One region of the Ruminiclostridium josui JCM 17888 genome, then DNA from elsewhere that is predicted to be linked to it. Evidence: predicted binding sites of a transcription regulator. Region 1 holds the regulator's gene; the other holds the start of a gene.
The links. Region 1 encodes LexA, which represses DNA repair genes until DNA is damaged. Its sites were predicted from a motif close to CNAACANNTGTTNG; they were not measured.

Region 1 (8,515 bases):
AGAAAAATTTGATTCTCAAGAAAATACAACTCAACTGTTACTGGAACCAGTAGTCCTTCAACTTCAGCCTTTTGAACTGGATGCAATAAAATCCAAAGAGGAATTATTGACACGTATCGGGTTTGATTTTGAGGATTTTGGAAACAATTCCATTATTATTAGAGGAATTCCGTATATGGTAGGAGACTGCTCTCCAAGAGATATATTTATTGAGCTAACACAAAAGCTTCAGGAATCAATAAAACCTGTCAGCACACCTTTAGCTGATGAGATAATTCATACTATTGCGTGCAAGGCTGCTATAAAGGCAAATAAAAAACTTGATGAAAAGGAAGTTCATCAGCTGTTGACTGAACTCTCAAACACAGGAAGACGGTATACTTGTCCTCACGGACGTCCTACCGTAATACGCCTGACAAAATATGAAATAGAAAAAATGTTTAAAAGAATTGTTTAGAAAGGGGACATATGAACCGAGTTATAGTTATAGTTGGTCCTACTGCATCAGGAAAAACAAATTTATCTATTGAGCTTGCAAAAAGAATGAATGGAGAAATTATTTCTGCTGATTCCATGCAGATTTATAAATATATGGACATTGGGACTGCAAAACCAACAAAGGAAGAAATGCAGGGCATAAAACATTACCTTATTGATGAAGTATTTCCCAATGAAGACTTTAATGTTGTAAGGTTCAAGGATTTGGCTGAAAAATATATAGATACCATTATTGAAAAAGGTAAACAGCCAATTGTAGCAGGGGGCACAGGACTTTATATCAGTTCTTTGATAAACAATATCAATTTTAGTGAAAGTGAAAGCGACTGGGAACTCCGAGAAACTTTAAAAAAAGAAGCAGAGGAATTAGGGCCTGAGTTTCTCCATAAAAAGCTACAGGAAGTTGACCCGGATTCAGCTCTAAATATTCATCCTAATAATATAAAAAGAGTAATAAGAGCATTGGAAGTATATTATCAGACACAAAAACCAATATCTTATCATAATAAGGTATCAAGGAGTATACCGCCCAGATACCAATTTGTTCTTGTTGGTTTAAATATGGACAGGCAGGTTTTATATGAACGAATAAATAAGAGAGTGGACATTATGATACAAAATGGCCTTGTAGATGAAGTAAAACAGCTTGTAGACCTTGGTTATGCTGATAGTATAATTTCTATGCAGGGTATCGGATATAAAGAGATACTTGAATTTTTGAAAAATAATATAACACTTGAACAGGCAATCGAAAATATAAAACAGGGAACCAGAAGATATGCTAAAAGACAAATTACATGGTTTAAGAGAATTAATGGAATTAAGTGGTTTATTATAGATGATTCTGGAAATAATATAAATGTAATAAATGAGGTTTATGAATACGTAAATGGCTAAAAACCTTGGTAAAACTATATTCTTGTTGCATGAAATGGTATTATCTAGTAAAATAATAAAGAGTGGTTTTAGTATATCAAAATTAAGTTAAGCCCGATTTTGTGGGGATAGCTTATGGATAAATATATATATAACAAAGGAGTGAATACTTTGGTAAAGAATACTATCAATTTGCAGGACATTTTCTTGAATCAAGTAAGAAAGGAACACATTGCTGTTACTATCTATCTTACAAATGGGTTTCAATTAAAGGGGATGGTCAAGGGATTTGATAATTTCACTGTGGTTCTTGACAGTGACGGAAAACAGCAGTTGGTATACAAGCATGCGATTTCTACCATAAGTCCAATGAAATCGGTGAATCTTATTTTTAATGAGCAGGGAAAAGAATAATACTACATATTTATATATATGTAAATAATAAAACGCAAGAGGAGCATAAAAATTGTCCTTTTGCGTTTTTTATTTAATATGTAAGGTGTTAGAACTACATACGCCTAAATACACCAATTACTTTTCCTAGAATTGATAAATTATCTTTTACAATGATTGGTTCCATACTGCTGTTCTGTGGCTGAAGCCTAACATGGTCTTTTTCACGATAAAAGGTTTTACATGTAGCCTCATCACCAATCAAGGCTACAACAATATCGCCATTATTGGCAGAAGACTGCTGTCTTACCAGTACAAAGTCCTTGTCAAGTATTCCTGCTTCTACCATACTATCACCTTGAATTCTGAGCATAAATGCATCGCTGTTTTGTACGAAATCTACAGGAAGAGGAAATGTATCAGTAATGTTTTCAACGGCGAGAATAGGCTGGCCTGCTGTAACTTTTCCCACAACTGGAACATCCACCATTTCACGGGTTGTATAATACCCATCTTTATTAGTACGGCTTTCCTTAACCTGGTTTGTTTTATTTAAAATTTTGATTGCTCTCGGTTTAGTAGGATCCTTTTGAAGAAGTCCGCTATCAATAAGTTTTTGAAGGTAGGAATGTACAGTAGAAGTAGACTTAAAACCTACCGCTGAACATATTTCCCTTACAGAAGGCGGGTAACCGTTTTCATGAACACATTTATAAACATAATCAAGAATTTCCTGTTGCTTGTTAGAATTCTTCTTTGCCATAAAGACCTCCTTGAGCATATGCTCATAATTTTATGTAATAAAAGTCTTAACCCCCAAAAAGCAGTTATTACTGCTATAGTATAACACATACAAAACAGGAAATCAAACTAATGTTCGGATGTTTTTCCAAAACCTATTGACAAAAGAACACATGTTCCTTAAAATATAAGTATAAAGAACGTATGTTTGTTGCAAGGAGGGTTAATATGACTAGAAAAAAATATGTTTTAAAAAATAAAAAGAGATTTTTAAGTTTTTTGTTTTTTATTCTATTTATAACTTTTACCCTGGTTTATACAGTTACAGTGGCAGGTTTTTCTGATAAGCAGTACATTACGGTTACAGTAGGAAAAGGGGATTCCTTATGGTCTATAGCTTCGAAGTACGGTGGAAAAACTGATATAAGAAAGAAGATATATTTAATAAAAAAGATAAATAATATGGATTCAAGTGATTTAAGAGAGAACGTATCTCTATTGGTACCCGTCGACAAATAAATATAAATCATATCATTTACTAACAAAGACTCGTGCTTATTTGACATTTAAAATTCATGGTAGTATTATATAACCTGTATTTATTTAAGTCTTACAATAAGGAGTTCTTTGGAGGTTTTTGACTCATGATGTCAAATCAAATAGCAGTTTTCTTTATAGTATGTGTAATCTTGTATGTAATCGGAGCATTGACATCTCTAGCTTCATTTGCAAGTCCAAAGTGGTCAAACAGATTGTCAAATACCTTTGCACTTTTAGCAAGCAGCTTACTTACATTCTTAATGATTTACAAATTGGTATATTCCAGAGACATATCAATAAATTTAAATTTTAATACCAATATTCCTTTTTTCACTGTAAAGTTTAATATTGATAATCTATCAGCTTTTTTTATATTGATTATTTCAATAGTAGCAATTATTGTTTCGTTATTCTCATATACATATATGTCCCACTATATTTCAAAAAAAAATATATCTATTTTCGGTTGTTTGTACAACTTGTTTATTGTCTCAATGGTTCTTTTGGTTTCAAGCAGCAACCTGCTGCTTTTCTTAGTTTTTTGGGAACTGATGTCTCTTATTTCTTTTTTTCTCGTTATATTCGAGCATGGAAAAGAGGAGGTTCAGAAAGCCGGCAGAATATACATTATAATGACTTATACTGGAACTGCTTGCATTACAGCAGCTTTTGTTTTGATTGCAGCCTATACAGGTAGTTTTAATTTTACATCAATTAATTTGCAATCCATACCTCAAGGCGCAGCTAATTTTATTTTTATCCTTCTGCTAATTGGATTAGGAACCAAAGCAGGTATTATACCTGTTCATATCTGGTTGCCATATGCTCATCCGGTAGCTCCTAGCAATATATCAGCCTTAATGTCGGGTGTTATGATAAAGATGGCTGTTTATGGTCTCATAAGATTTATTTTTAATGTTCTTCCTGCTGGTGATTTGTGGTGGGGAGTACTTGTCCTTTGCATAGGTATTGTTTCAGCATTAATTGGAATTGCTTATTCCATCGCCTCTACTACAAACATTAAAAGGCTATTGGCATATTCCAGCATAGAAAATATAGGGATTATTTTAGCAGCCCTTGGAATAATGCTTATTGCAAGAGCATCAAACAACCTGTTTCTTCTTTCGCTGTCCTTAACGGCAGTACTCCTGCATACCTTAAATCACGCGGTTTTTAAATCACTACTTTTCATGGGTGCAGGTGCAATTCAATATTCAGCACATACCAAGAATATGGAGAAACTGGGGGGGTTAATAAAAAAAATGCCTTTAGCCTCAGTGTTTATTTTCATAGGTTGTCTTTCTATTTCTGCAGTACCGCCTTTTAACGGATTTATAAGCGAATATATGATTTTTAGGACTATTATTAGCAGTATCAGCTATTTTGCACCATTACAAAGCTTCCTTCTGGTTGTAATCTTAATGGTAGCTGCAGCTGCACTTGCTTTAACCGGAGCTTTGGTTGCATTCTGTTTTGTTAAATTCTTCGGTATTTGCTTTTTGGGAATGACAAGAAGTAAAGAAGCAGAGAATGCCAAGGAGCCGGGTAAGCCTATGATTATGGCACTTGCGTCAGCTGCAGTGCTTTGTCTGTTGCTTGGTATTTTCCCAAATTATGCTATAAAACTTATAGATAGCGTTGGCAGTCAATTGATTTATATAAAGCTGTTAACAACAAACTGGTCGCTACTACCATCAGAATATTATCCTGCGAATAACAGTAGATTAAGCATACCTTCGGGACTTATTGCTCTTCTGCTGGTAGTGTTGGGAGCTATAGTATTGTTAGTAGTAATGGCACTGAGAAAAAGAACTTTTGTCCAACGATATAATACATGGGATTGCGGGTATACAAAGCTAAACTCAAAAATGCAGTATTCTGCAACCGGATTTTCTAAATCTTTGAGAATTATATTCAGAGGATTATTTAAACCTGTAAGAGACTTAGAAATAACAGAAGGAATTGCACCTTATCATATTAAAGCTGGTAGATATACAACATCTACGGTAAAATTTTTTGAAAAATATTTATACCAACCTTTTGTTAAAAGTATAATTTATTTTTCAAGGAAAATCCGTTTTACCATTCAGACAGGGAGTATACATGCATATTTAATGTATTTCTTTGGGATTATGGTGCTTATGCTTTTATATTATTCATTTACAGCATAATTAAAAATTTTATCTACAATAAAAAGGATTGTTAATATGTTTGTGTCAATGTTGAAGTTTATTTTTCAAATGTTTTTTATACTTTTAATATCTCCGCTATTTACCGGGGTAATAAGGAAAATCAAATCAAAAATACAGCATAAAATAGGTGCTTCGGTTTTTCAACCCTATTATGATTTGATAAAGCTATTAAAAAAAGATTTGGTGGTATCAAATACCTCATCTTGGATTTATAATGTGGCACCATATGTTTATTTTATAACTTCCCTTGCAGCAGCTATGTGTTTGCCTGTAGTATATCAATTGAGGGGGTTTTCCTTGTATACTGACCTTCTGGTAATAGTTTATTTTTTTGTGGCCGGACGTATTTTTATGGCTCTGGCAGGACTGGACACTGGAAGTACATTTGGAGGGATGGGAAGCAGCAGAGAATTACTGATTTCAGCTTTGGTTGAACCTGCGCTTTTTCTTATTATTATAACAGTAGGTGCAAATCCCGAGATTGCTTCAACAAGCGTTTTTTCAATATACGATTATGTAGTAGAAAACAGCTCTAATACTTTTTCAACTATAAATATATTGCTGTTTGCAGCCATGTTGATGGTAATGATTGCGGAGTCATCCAGAATTCCGGTTGATGATCCGTCAACACATCTTGAGCTTACCATGGTCCACGAAGCAATGACTTTGGAATACTCGGGAAGACATCTTGCTTTCATTGAAATGGGTACATATATAAAGCAATTGGTATTTATGACTTTTATGGCCAATATATTAATTCCCCTTGGATTAAACGCGGAAAGTTTAATAGTTGGACTTGGCATATATCTGTTAAAAATAGTAGTAATTACTATTTTAGTTGGTGTTATTGAGATTAATACAGTCAAATTCAGGCTTTTCAGTCTTCCAAACTATGCTGTAATTGCTCTCATTATTGCTGTTTTAGGTTTTTTAACCCGCTTTGTTTTGAGGTAAAACAATATGGTATGGAGGTAAATAAATGTACAATAATGCTTTAAACCTTTTGGCAATTCTAATATTGATTTCATCTTTTAGACTAGTGGCCAATAAACGTCAAAATGGTTATATTACAACTTTCAGACTTCAGTCACTTTTACTAGCTTTGATTTCACTAATTATTTCAGTTAAAAGCATGGTTGAAACAAAAAAGTTTGATGAGGTTATTATTATATTTGTTCTTATAGTAGTATTTAAAGTAATAGTGATTCCAATGGCTCTGAGAAAAACCTCCGACAAGGTGGAATACAAGGTAGAAAAAGATTTTTTTATAAATATACCTATTTCAATGCTTTTATGTTGCGGATTGGTTGTTCTTTGTTGGTACGTTGTTCATCATGTAGAAGGTATTACAAATCCTACAACTGAAAATTATCTTGTTTATTCGTTATCAGTTGTTATGATTGGATTATTCTTTATGATAAGCAGAAAAAAGGCATTGGGACAGATTATCGGATTTCTTGTAATAGAGAATGGTTTGTTTTTGGCAGCCATGATGACGACTGATGGAATGCCGATGATTGTTGAGCTTGGTCTTTTCTTTGACTTATTAACTGCATTTTTAATTATGGGTATATTTGTTTTTAAGATTAATAGTACATTTGATTCAATAGATGTAAATAAGTTAAAGCATTTAAAAGGTTAAATTATTGAGTTTCAGGGAGGAAATATGATTCCGGCATTGATTGTTATACCGATACTGGCAGGTGGGCTGGTATGGATTAGTAAAAATAAATTATTTATACATACCATAAATTTAATTGGAGCAGCAGGATTACTCATAATATCAATTCTGTCACTTATTGATATTAATAATAATAAGGTGATAACAAGCTCTGGTTTATTCAAAAATCTTTTTTATATGGATTCACTAAGCGGTTATATATTGTTTATAACCGCATTGGCATTCTTTTTAGTTTCTCTCTACTCAATAAGTTATTTTGGACAGGAATTAAAAGAAAAGGTTATTACAATTAGTAAGCTAAAGTTATATTATTCATTATCCAATGCATTTGTATTATCAATGATTCTGGCTTTAACTACTCGTAATATGGGAGTTATGTGGATTTCAATTGAAGCTACCACTTTGGCTTCTGCGTTTTTGGTTGGTTTTTATAACAACAAACGCGCAATTGAAGCTGCTTGGAAGTACCTTATTATTTGCTCTGTTGGTATTGCGTTTGCGTTGCTTGGAATCATTCTCCTGTTTTACTCGTCAACTGTCAAATTGGGAGGAGCAAGAATTTCGGGACTTGATTGGAGTTATCTTATCAAATATGCGGTTTCCCTTGATCCAAGTATTTTAAAAATCGCATTTATTTTTATATTAATAGGTTTTGGTACGAAAATTGGTTTTTCACCTATGCATACCTGGCTTCCTGATGCTCATAGTCAAGCACCTTCGCCTGTAAGTGCACTTCTGTCGGGAGTATTGCTTAATACGGCAATGTATGGAGTAATAAGGGTTATGTCCATTGTGAATAAATGCCTGGGAAACAGTAATTACACTGGAAATCTGCTGATTTTACTGGGGGTACTTTCAATTGGCACTGCGGCTTTATTCATACTGGTACAGCAGGATTATAAACGTATATTGGCGTATTCCAGTATAGAACATATGGGAATCATTGCTTTAGGTCTTGGAGTTTGTACGCCAATAAGCATTTTTGCGGCACTTTATCATACCTTTAATCACGCAATGACAAAACTGATGTTGTTTCTGGCAACAGGAAATGTTTATTTGAAACACCATACTAAAAAGATTTCCAGTATTCATGGCCTTATAAAAACAATGCCTGTAACAGGAGTTGTTTTTGTACTTGGTACTTTTGCTATAACTGGTATGCCTCCTTTTGGTGTGTTTATGAGCGAGTTTAATACTGTTGTGGGTACGCTGTTTTCCAAAAAGTATTTGGTAACAGCTTTGCTTTTAATATTTCTTTCAATGGTTTTTGCCGGATTTACAAAACAGTTGGGAAAAATGTTTTACGGAAGAAATGTTAACCCCGAAATAAAACAGGGTGAACTTGATATTATAGGGCCGGCAGTACTTATTGTTCTCTTATGTATTACGGTTTTGGCAGGGATATATATTCCGACGCCTTTCAAAGAGTTAATGGACAACACAACCAATATTATACTGGGAATTGGGGGTTAGCTTATGGTTTCGGAAGCTATTTTTGATACTATAAAGAAATTATTATCCACTCATGTACAAGAAAGCAGGCTTATCAATGACAATGAAATCTACTTCTGCATTTCTTCTTCCACTGTGAAGG
Region 2 (8,515 bases), on a different contig from region 1:
TCATGGAGAAATGGGAGTTAGAGGTTACTGCGTGTTACTTGACGCTTTGGATAAAACAGGGTTGGCACTGAATTTTGACCATAAATCACTTACAGAAAAAGTAAAAAAACTAGTATATAATTTTATAGAAAGAGATACATCCAAATGGATTTATTACAATAAAAGACCTTCTGATTATATAAATTCTCCTGAAAGTATCTTTTATAAGGATAATCAGGATATTATAGCAAAAGAGCTTGATTACTTAATTGATACAAGGCCTCAAAATGGTGTTTGGAATATTACATGGAGTTGGTTTGAAAACAATGAGAAATATCCGAAGGAATTCGCTATAAGTGAAAATTGGTGGAAAGCCAGAGTTGCCATAGATAAAATTATTTTTCTAAAAAACTTTTGTAGGTTGGACGTTCCCTTGAAATAAATAATATTTATTGCCACACTACTACTAATAACTGTATGATAAGTCTAAATTAGGAAAATTAATTGGTTTATAGAGGTTGAATTCTATTGAAAAGAATACTATTAATTATTTGTTTAATGGAAGTTGTAATGAAGAATTCAAAACTAAGCCTGATGCAGAAATTACACAAAAGTGGTATAAAAATCTTTTTCAGGACAAATCTATAAGTTTTGTAGAATACTACTTTTGTATTTCAAGCATGGCAAAACTAATTTTAATGGCTTTACTATTTATTGGAATGTTAAGTTTTAAGATATTATTCGGTAAAATCACCCATTTTGGCTTAGCAAAATATCCCCGGCATAAGGTTTAAAAAACTTTGAAACCATTAAATAGTTACTATTGCAATCAAGCCAGACAAAAGAATCCTCCGGTCTCAAAATTACAGGCATCCTGTTGTGTATATATGACATTTGCTGGTTTGCATCAGTAGTCAGGATAACAAATCTGTTATCTACAGCTCCAGTGTTATCAATGAAACTGTTGTACAGTCCGGCCATATATATTACATTACTTGTTGCAGAGCTAATAAAATACTTCTCTTTTTTACTGTTGACTTTTCTCCATTCATAAAAACCACTTGCGGGGATAATACATCTTCTTGATATCAAAAGCTTTCTGAAAGTGGGTTTTTCGTGAACAGTTTCACTTCTTGCGTTTATAATAACACCGCTGGACTGTTTGAAATGGGGGAATCCCCACTTAAACAAATCAGTTGTTTTTTTACCGTCAGAAGAAATATCAGTTATAACTGGGACAGTATCAGTGGGAAAAATCTCACCTGTTTTCATTGCTGTGGCTTTTCCTTTAAGTTTTTCATTAATATCATTAACTATATTCCTAAGTTCCTGATTTTCTTCTTCTGTAAAAATAGCGTATCTTCCACACATAATTTTTGCTCCTCAAATTTACTTGGTGGCCTGCCTTGTCTATTATATATTTTACTCTATCAATGTAAAACAATAAATGGGGGTAAAAAAATGAAAAGATCGAATAAACTATTTTTTTAGTATTAATAATTTTAATGGTAACAGGGTTAAAAAATATAGTATACGCTGAAACATATGATACCTCAGCAGAAGATACTATATATGTTAGTGGATACATTTCTAAGAATACTACATGGACTAACGACTATACTTACGTAGTTGATGGAGGTATAATTATTCAGCCAGGCGTAAAACTTCAGATTGACCAAGGAGTAATTGTGAAGTTTACCAAAGGAAGTGAGATTGTTGTAAATGGTACACTAACTGCTTCGGGAACGGAATCAGATAAAGTTGTATTTACCAGCAATAGTGATGTAGCATAAGAGTTACTTGCCCTCTATAAACCACCGGCCTTCTTCGAAAAAAATAAATATTTCTTTTCCCATGACCCTACAACGGTAGCGGATACCTTGGCCACCTACCTTTAAGCTTGCCGCTTTTTTATGGTCATATACCTTGTCTATTATATACTTTACTCCATCTTCCCAGACAAAGGAAACAGGTATCAGCTCACCATTTGGGGAAAATGTTGCATTTAATTGAACAAAAACCTTTTTCATAACATCACCTTATCTAAAAAATGAAACAGGATGAATAATGTTGTCTTCAACAGGGTTGGCATTAAGGGCACTATCTTTAAGTAAAATTGCCTTTTGAACAGAGTAATGCCCAAATCTTTTACGAATTGCATCAATACTGAATTCCAGATTCTCTAATCGCGGACGTTTATTATAATCCTCAAAAAGGAAAAGCTGGGTATGAGTGTCCGCAGTAACTAAATCAGTTGCACGTACACCAAGAGAGCGTATAGGTCTGTGCCAACCCCAATTTGTATTAAAAATATCCATAGCTTTACGTGAAATTTCACCGGATATATAGCTGGGGGCCGGAAGCCTTCCTTGTCGTTCAATTGATGCAAGCTGGTTATCACGAATATAAATCTGTATTGTAGAACCCTTTAAATTATGTTTTCTAAGCCTATGTGCAACACTTTCAGCTAATACAGTAAAAGTAACTTTCACATCCTCTGTGTTTACAAGATCTCTAGCGGTTGTCATGCTGTTTCCTATGCCCTTTATAGTTTCATGATAATCTGTTGCAGTTACTTCGGAATAGTCCATGCCATTAGCAAAACTCCAGATAGTTTCGCCCCATTTTCCAAGATAACTTTTAATAAAAGAAAGAGGTGTTTTTGCAAGATCTCCGATAGTCATTATACCGACCCGGATAAGCTTTCTTCGTGTTGACCTGCCTACATAAAGCAATTCTCCAACGTCTAAATTCCAAACCTTTTCTTTGAAATTATTTTGATTAATAACAGTAGTAGCATCGGGCTTTTGTAAATCAGACCCAAGCTTTGCAAATATCTTATTGAAGCTGACTCCTATTGAAGCAGTAATGCCAAGTTCTGTTTTAATTAGTTCACGTATTTCATTTGCAATTTTTTCTCCGTTCCCGAAAAGATTTGTGCTTTCAGAAACGTCAATCCAGCACTCATCTATACCGAAACTTTCAACAAGATTGGAATATCTCGAGTAAATTTCTCTGGCTTCCTTTGAAAACCTCAGATATAAAGCATAATTTGGATTAATTACTACAAGGTTTGGACACTTTTGCTTTGCCTGCCAGATAGCCTCGCCTGTTTTTATACCAAACTTTTTTGCAATATAGTTTTTAGCCAGGACAATACCGTGACGCAAATCCTGACTTCCACACACGGCTAAAGGACAATCCCTATACTGTGGATTGTACAGACATTCAACAGAAGCGTAAAAATTATTGAGGTCACAGTGTAAAATTACTCTATCCATAAAGTCACTCCAGTCAGAACATTTGTTCGTAATAATATTATAAATCCGAACAAACGTTCTTGTAAAGAGGTAAAATTTTGTAATACTAATATTTGTGTGTTCTGTGTTTTGGTAATAAAACTATAGCTTGACTAATATATCCAATACTGCTATAGTTTACTTTAATAAAATATGTTAATAATGATAATGACACTTCAGGGATAGGTGAAAATCCTTACCGGCGGTAGATAGCACAAGCTATAAGCCCGCGAGCGAAAGCAGATCCGGTCAAACTCCGGAGCCGACAGTACAGTCTGGATGAAAGATAGTGTATTTAATTTTGCTATTTTGTCCCCAGGGGTTGTCTTCCTCTGGGGATTTTTAAATTTTAAGGAAATAAAAGCAAGGAGAACAAAAATGAATATACATGAGTTCTATATGAAAAGAGCATTGGAAATTGCAAAAGGAGGGTGGGGGAGAACAAACCCAAATCCATTGGTGGGAGCAGTTATAGTAAAAGATGGGAAAATAATATCCGAGGGCTTCCATGAAGCCTTGGGTTGTGCCCATGCTGAAGTTAGTGCTTTTAAAAATGCTACAGCGGATATTTCAGAAGCTACTCTTTATGTAAATCTTGAGCCTTGCTCACATTATGGAAGAACACCTCCGTGTGCAAAAGCAATTGTTGAGTCTGGAATAAAAGAAGTAGTTGTCTCAATGGTGGACCCAAACCCAAAGGTGTCAGGTAAGGGCATACAAATACTAAAAGATGCCAATATTAATGTCATAGTAGGAGTCCTTGAGGAAGAGGCAAAAAGGCTGAATGAAATTTTTATACACTATATAACTAAAAGGCTTCCATTTGTAATTATGAAAACGGCAATGACATTGGACGGCAAAATTGCATCGGTTACAGGAGATTCCAAATGGATAAGCGGTGAATCATCAAGGGAGTATGTCCATACTATACGCAATAGAGTATCGTCAATTATGGTAGGGGTAAACACAGTAATAAATGACAATCCTGCATTGACATCAAGACCAACCTTGGGAGAAGGCATTGATCCTGTACGTATTGTAGTGGACAGCAGCGGAAGGATTCCAATGGACAGTAGAGTTATTAATTGTGATTCTAAGGCAGGACTTATACTTGCAACAACAGATAAAATCAATAAAGACAAGGAAAACCAGCTTTTATCCCGAGGCGTTAGAATAATAAAAACGGATATAAAAAATGGAAAGGTAAATCTCAAGGAGCTTATGGAAGAATTATACAAGCTTGAAATTGACAGTGTCCTTTTGGAAGGAGGAGGTACCCTTAACTTTTCGGCACTTGAGGCAGGCATAGTGAATAAGGTAATGACCTTCATTTCACCTAAAATAATAGGCGGTAGTTCGGCTGTAACGCCTGTAGGGGGAAATGGAATAGAAAAAATGAAGGATGCAATAGCACTGTCGAATGTTAGAGTTGAAAGTTTTGACAGAGATGTACTTATTGAGGGATATATTGCAGACAAATAAGGATTTGGGAGGTGAAAGGGTGTTTACTGGAATTGTTGAGGAAATGGGAAGTGTAAAAAACATTGTATATGGCAGCAGCTCAATAAAACTTTTCATAGAATGTGCCACTGTAATTGAAGGCACTGTTAAAGGGGACAGCATAGCTGTAAACGGTATATGCCTTACTGTTACTGAATTAGGAGAAAAATGGTTTGCGGCGGATGTAATGCCGGAAACCATGCGAAAAACAGGACTTGAAAAGCTAAAACCCGGAAGAAAAGTAAACTTGGAGAGAGCATTAAGACTTGCTGACAGACTGGGAGGCCATATAGTAAGCGGTCATATAGACGGAACAGGGACTATTACCGGATTAAAAAAAGAGGATAACGCAGTTCTTATTACCATTACTGCACCCAAACAGATTATGAAATATATTGTTCAAAAAGGTTCTGTGGCTTTGGACGGTACAAGTCTTACCATTGCGGAGGTGACTTCAAATACCTTTACGGTTTCTCTCATACCTTTGACACGAGGATTCACCATACTTGGCTCTAAAAGTATAGGTGATGAAGTAAATATAGAATGTGACATTATAGGGAAGTACGTAGAAAAGATGTTAAAAGGTGAAATCTTGGAGTCAGAGCATTTATCAGCTGAATTTCTTAGAGAACACGGGTTTATGTAATATAAAATAAAAAGGAGTGAACTTCATGAATTTTAGTACTATAGAAGAAGCAATTGAGGATATCCGCCAAGGCAAAATAATTGTAGTGGTAGATGATGAAGACAGGGAAAATGAGGGAGATCTTATTATGGCAGCAGAAAAGGCTACCCCTGAAAGTATAAATTTCATGGCTACCTATGGCAAGGGAATGATATGCGTTCCACTGACAGAAGACAGAGCACAAGAGTTGGAGCTTTTTCCCATGGTAAGTCACAATGAGGAACGCCTTGGTACGGCATTTACGGTAACTGTAGACCACAAGGATTCAACAACAGGAATCTCGGCCTTTGAAAGAGCACATACAATAGTTGAACTTACAAATAAGAATGCACGTCCGGGAGATTTCAAAAAGCCGGGACATGTATTTCCTCTTACGGCACGAGACGGAGGAGTTCTAAAACGTGCCGGACATACCGAAGCTGCAGTTGATTTGGCTAGAATGGCAGGATTGCACCCGGCGGGTGTAATATGTGAAATAATGAATGATGACGGAAGGATGGCAAGGGTTCCTCAATTAATGGAATTCTGCAAAAAGCATGGTTTAAAGATAATAACTGTAGCAGGTCTCATTGAGTATCGCAGAAAAAATGAAAAGTTGATTAAAAGAGCTGCCGAAGCAAAAATGCCTACTGCTTATGGGGAATTCACAATAGTTGGTTATGAGAATACTACTAATGGAGAACACCATGTGGCACTTGTTAAGGGAGATGTTGCAGGCTCAACAGAGCCTGTTCTGGTCAGAGTACATTCAGAATGTCTTACTGGAGATGCTTTTCATTCCAAAAGGTGCGACTGCGGAGAACAGCTAGAAGCCGCAATGAGCAGAATTAACAGTGAAGGAAAAGGTGTTTTGCTTTATATGCGTCAGGAGGGAAGGGGAATTGGTCTGATAAATAAAATACGTGCATATGAGCTTCAGGACCAAGGACTGGATACCGTTGAGGCAAATATAAAACTGGGCTTTCCAGCAGATTTGCGTGAATACGGCATAGGTGCCCAAATCCTGTACGATTTAGGAATCAAAAAAATAAGGCTTTTGACTAACAATCCCAAAAAACTCATTGGGCTAAATGGATATGGTCTGGAGGTAGTTGGACGAGAGCCTATTCAAATAAAAGAAAATGAAAAAAATGAATTTTATCTTAGAACTAAAAAAGAAAAAATGGGCCATTTATTTGAAGGCTTAAATAATAGTGAGAAAAATACAACAGCACATCAGGAGGGAAATAAAAATGTCGATTAAAACAAATGAAGGAAATCTTATTGCAAGTGGTTTGAAGTTTGGAATTGTTGTAGGGCGTTTTAATGATTTTATAAGCAGTAAGCTTTTGTCCGGAGCAATAGACGGATTGGTAAGGCATGGGGCTGAAGAGTCAGATATCACTGTTTCATGGGTTCCAGGTGCTTTTGAAATACCAATAGTTGCACAAAAAATGGCAAGTTCAGGTAAGTATTCTGCGGTAATTTGCGCAGGTGCAGTTATCAGAGGCTCAACACCGCATTTTGACTATGTGGCCGGGGAGGTATCAAAAGGAATAGCTAAAATATCACTGGATACAGGGGTACCAGTTATTTTCGGAGTACTTACTACTGATACAATAGAGCAGGCCATTGAACGTGCAGGTACCAAAGCAGGGAACAAAGGCTATGATGCAGCAGTAACAGCAATAGAAATGGCAAACCTGCTTAAACAACTGTAAAAAATTCGATAAAAAAATCTAAAAAATTTAATTATTCATAGATATTGAAAAAAGAATAATAGAGGTATATAATTACTTTGTTAATTAAATATTCGTTAGGTGAGGTTCCTATACAGATATATGCTGCTGCCCGGAAACATCGAGAGATGCCAATGGGTCAACAGGTACTGCCGAAATAAGGTTTTACTTAATGTAGCTGGAGAGAAGTAGTCCAAAGCTGTATAGTGCTAAAGCTCAACGAGTGAAGGTTATTTCTATGACATAAATCCGTCACTCGTTTTGCGACGGTTTTTTTATTTCTTTTTAAATTTCTTTAGGAGGTGAACGGTATGGATTGTGACCCTGATAGTAATTCTCACATATGTAATTCGATAAATTATATGGGCTTGTTTGCTGTGCCGTTTACTTTGTCGACAAAGTAATGTATGCAAATAGTCCCTTAATGCAAGACTATATAGAGAAGAGGGATATCTATGATTGGAATATATAAAACAATAAATAACGAAATAGTGCGTACAGAAACATTTGAGGATGGAGTATGGGTGAATCTCATTAATCCTACTGAGGAAGAAATTGTAAAGGTACACAATACCCTGGGGGTTGAAATGGACTTCCTCAAGGCTGCACTTGATGAAGAGGAAAGAGCCCGTATTGAAAGTGACAATGGACAGACTCTCATAATTGTTGACATACCCATTGTAGAAAAAGAGGGTAAGCTCAATGTATATACAACTATACCTCTTGCAATTATACTTATAAAGCATATAATCATTACGGTGTGCCTGAAAGAAGACACTATACTTAATGATTTTGTAAACAACAGAGTTAAATCCTTTTTAACTCAATTTAAGACAAGGTTTGTGCTTCAGATTCTATACAGAAATGCAACAAGATACTTACAATACCTTAAACATATAGACAAAACCAGCAGCAGAATAGAGCAGGAAGTTTACAAGTCCATGAAGAACAAAGAAGTAATTCAAATGCTGAAACTTGAAAAGAGTCTTGTATACTTTTCAACAGCATTAAAATCAAACGAAGTTGTTCTTGAAAAACTGATGAAATTTGAATATATAAAGAATTATCCAGATGACCAAGAACTTCTTGAAGATGTTATTATAGAAAACAAGCAGGCCATAGAGATGGCCAATATATATAGCAGTATTTTGTCGGGAACAATGGATGCTTTTGCTTCTGTTATATCAAATAATCTCAATATAGTAATGAAGTTTTTAACATCAGTAACCATTGTTATGGCAATACCTACAATGATTTCAAGCTTCTTTGGTATGAATGTTGATTTGCCATTAAGAGGAGGACATTCATTCTGGTTTATAGTAATTATTGCTGTG

Region 2: K412_RS0100720 (DNA polymerase Y family protein) is a predicted target of LexA. The motif match lies at 3,276-3,289, and genes of this name have one in related genera.

Annotation. Positions count from the first base shown of each region.
Region 1 covers NZ_JAGE01000002.1:298,513-307,027, forward strand. The annotation lists gene mutL (DNA mismatch repair endonuclease MutL) at 1-457, shown strand, start outside; gene miaA (tRNA (adenosine(37)-N6)-dimethylallyltransferase MiaA) at 469-1,395, shown strand; gene hfq (RNA chaperone Hfq) at 1,546-1,788, shown strand; gene lexA (transcriptional repressor LexA) at 1,883-2,530, opposite strand; gene yneA (cell division suppressor protein YneA) at 2,737-3,027, shown strand; gene K412_RS0117995 (proton-conducting transporter transmembrane domain-containing protein) at 3,153-5,219, shown strand; gene K412_RS0118000 (respiratory chain complex I subunit 1 family protein) at 5,289-6,194, shown strand; gene K412_RS0118005 (hydrogenase) at 6,220-6,882, shown strand; gene K412_RS0118010 (hydrogenase 4 subunit F) at 6,907-8,394, shown strand; gene K412_RS0118015 (hydrogenase large subunit) at 8,398-8,515, shown strand, end outside.
Region 2 covers NZ_JAGE01000001.1:145,999-154,513, reverse strand. The annotation lists gene K412_RS0100740 (hypothetical protein) at 1-421, shown strand, start outside; gene K412_RS0100735 (SOS response-associated peptidase) at 730-1,350, opposite strand; gene K412_RS0100730 (hypothetical protein) at 1,485-1,772, shown strand; gene K412_RS0100725 (hypothetical protein) at 1,776-2,009, opposite strand; gene K412_RS0100720 (DNA polymerase Y family protein) at 2,019-3,260, opposite strand; FMN riboswitch at 3,448-3,573, shown strand; gene ribD (bifunctional diaminohydroxyphosphoribosylaminopyrimidine deaminase/5-amino-6-(5-phosphoribosylamino)uracil reductase RibD) at 3,657-4,760, shown strand; gene K412_RS0100710 (riboflavin synthase) at 4,780-5,424, shown strand; gene K412_RS0100705 (bifunctional 3,4-dihydroxy-2-butanone-4-phosphate synthase/GTP cyclohydrolase II) at 5,450-6,706, shown strand; gene ribH (6,7-dimethyl-8-ribityllumazine synthase) at 6,696-7,163, shown strand; M-box (ykoK) riboswitch at 7,248-7,416, shown strand; gene K412_RS0100695 (magnesium transporter CorA family protein) at 7,637-8,515, shown strand, end outside.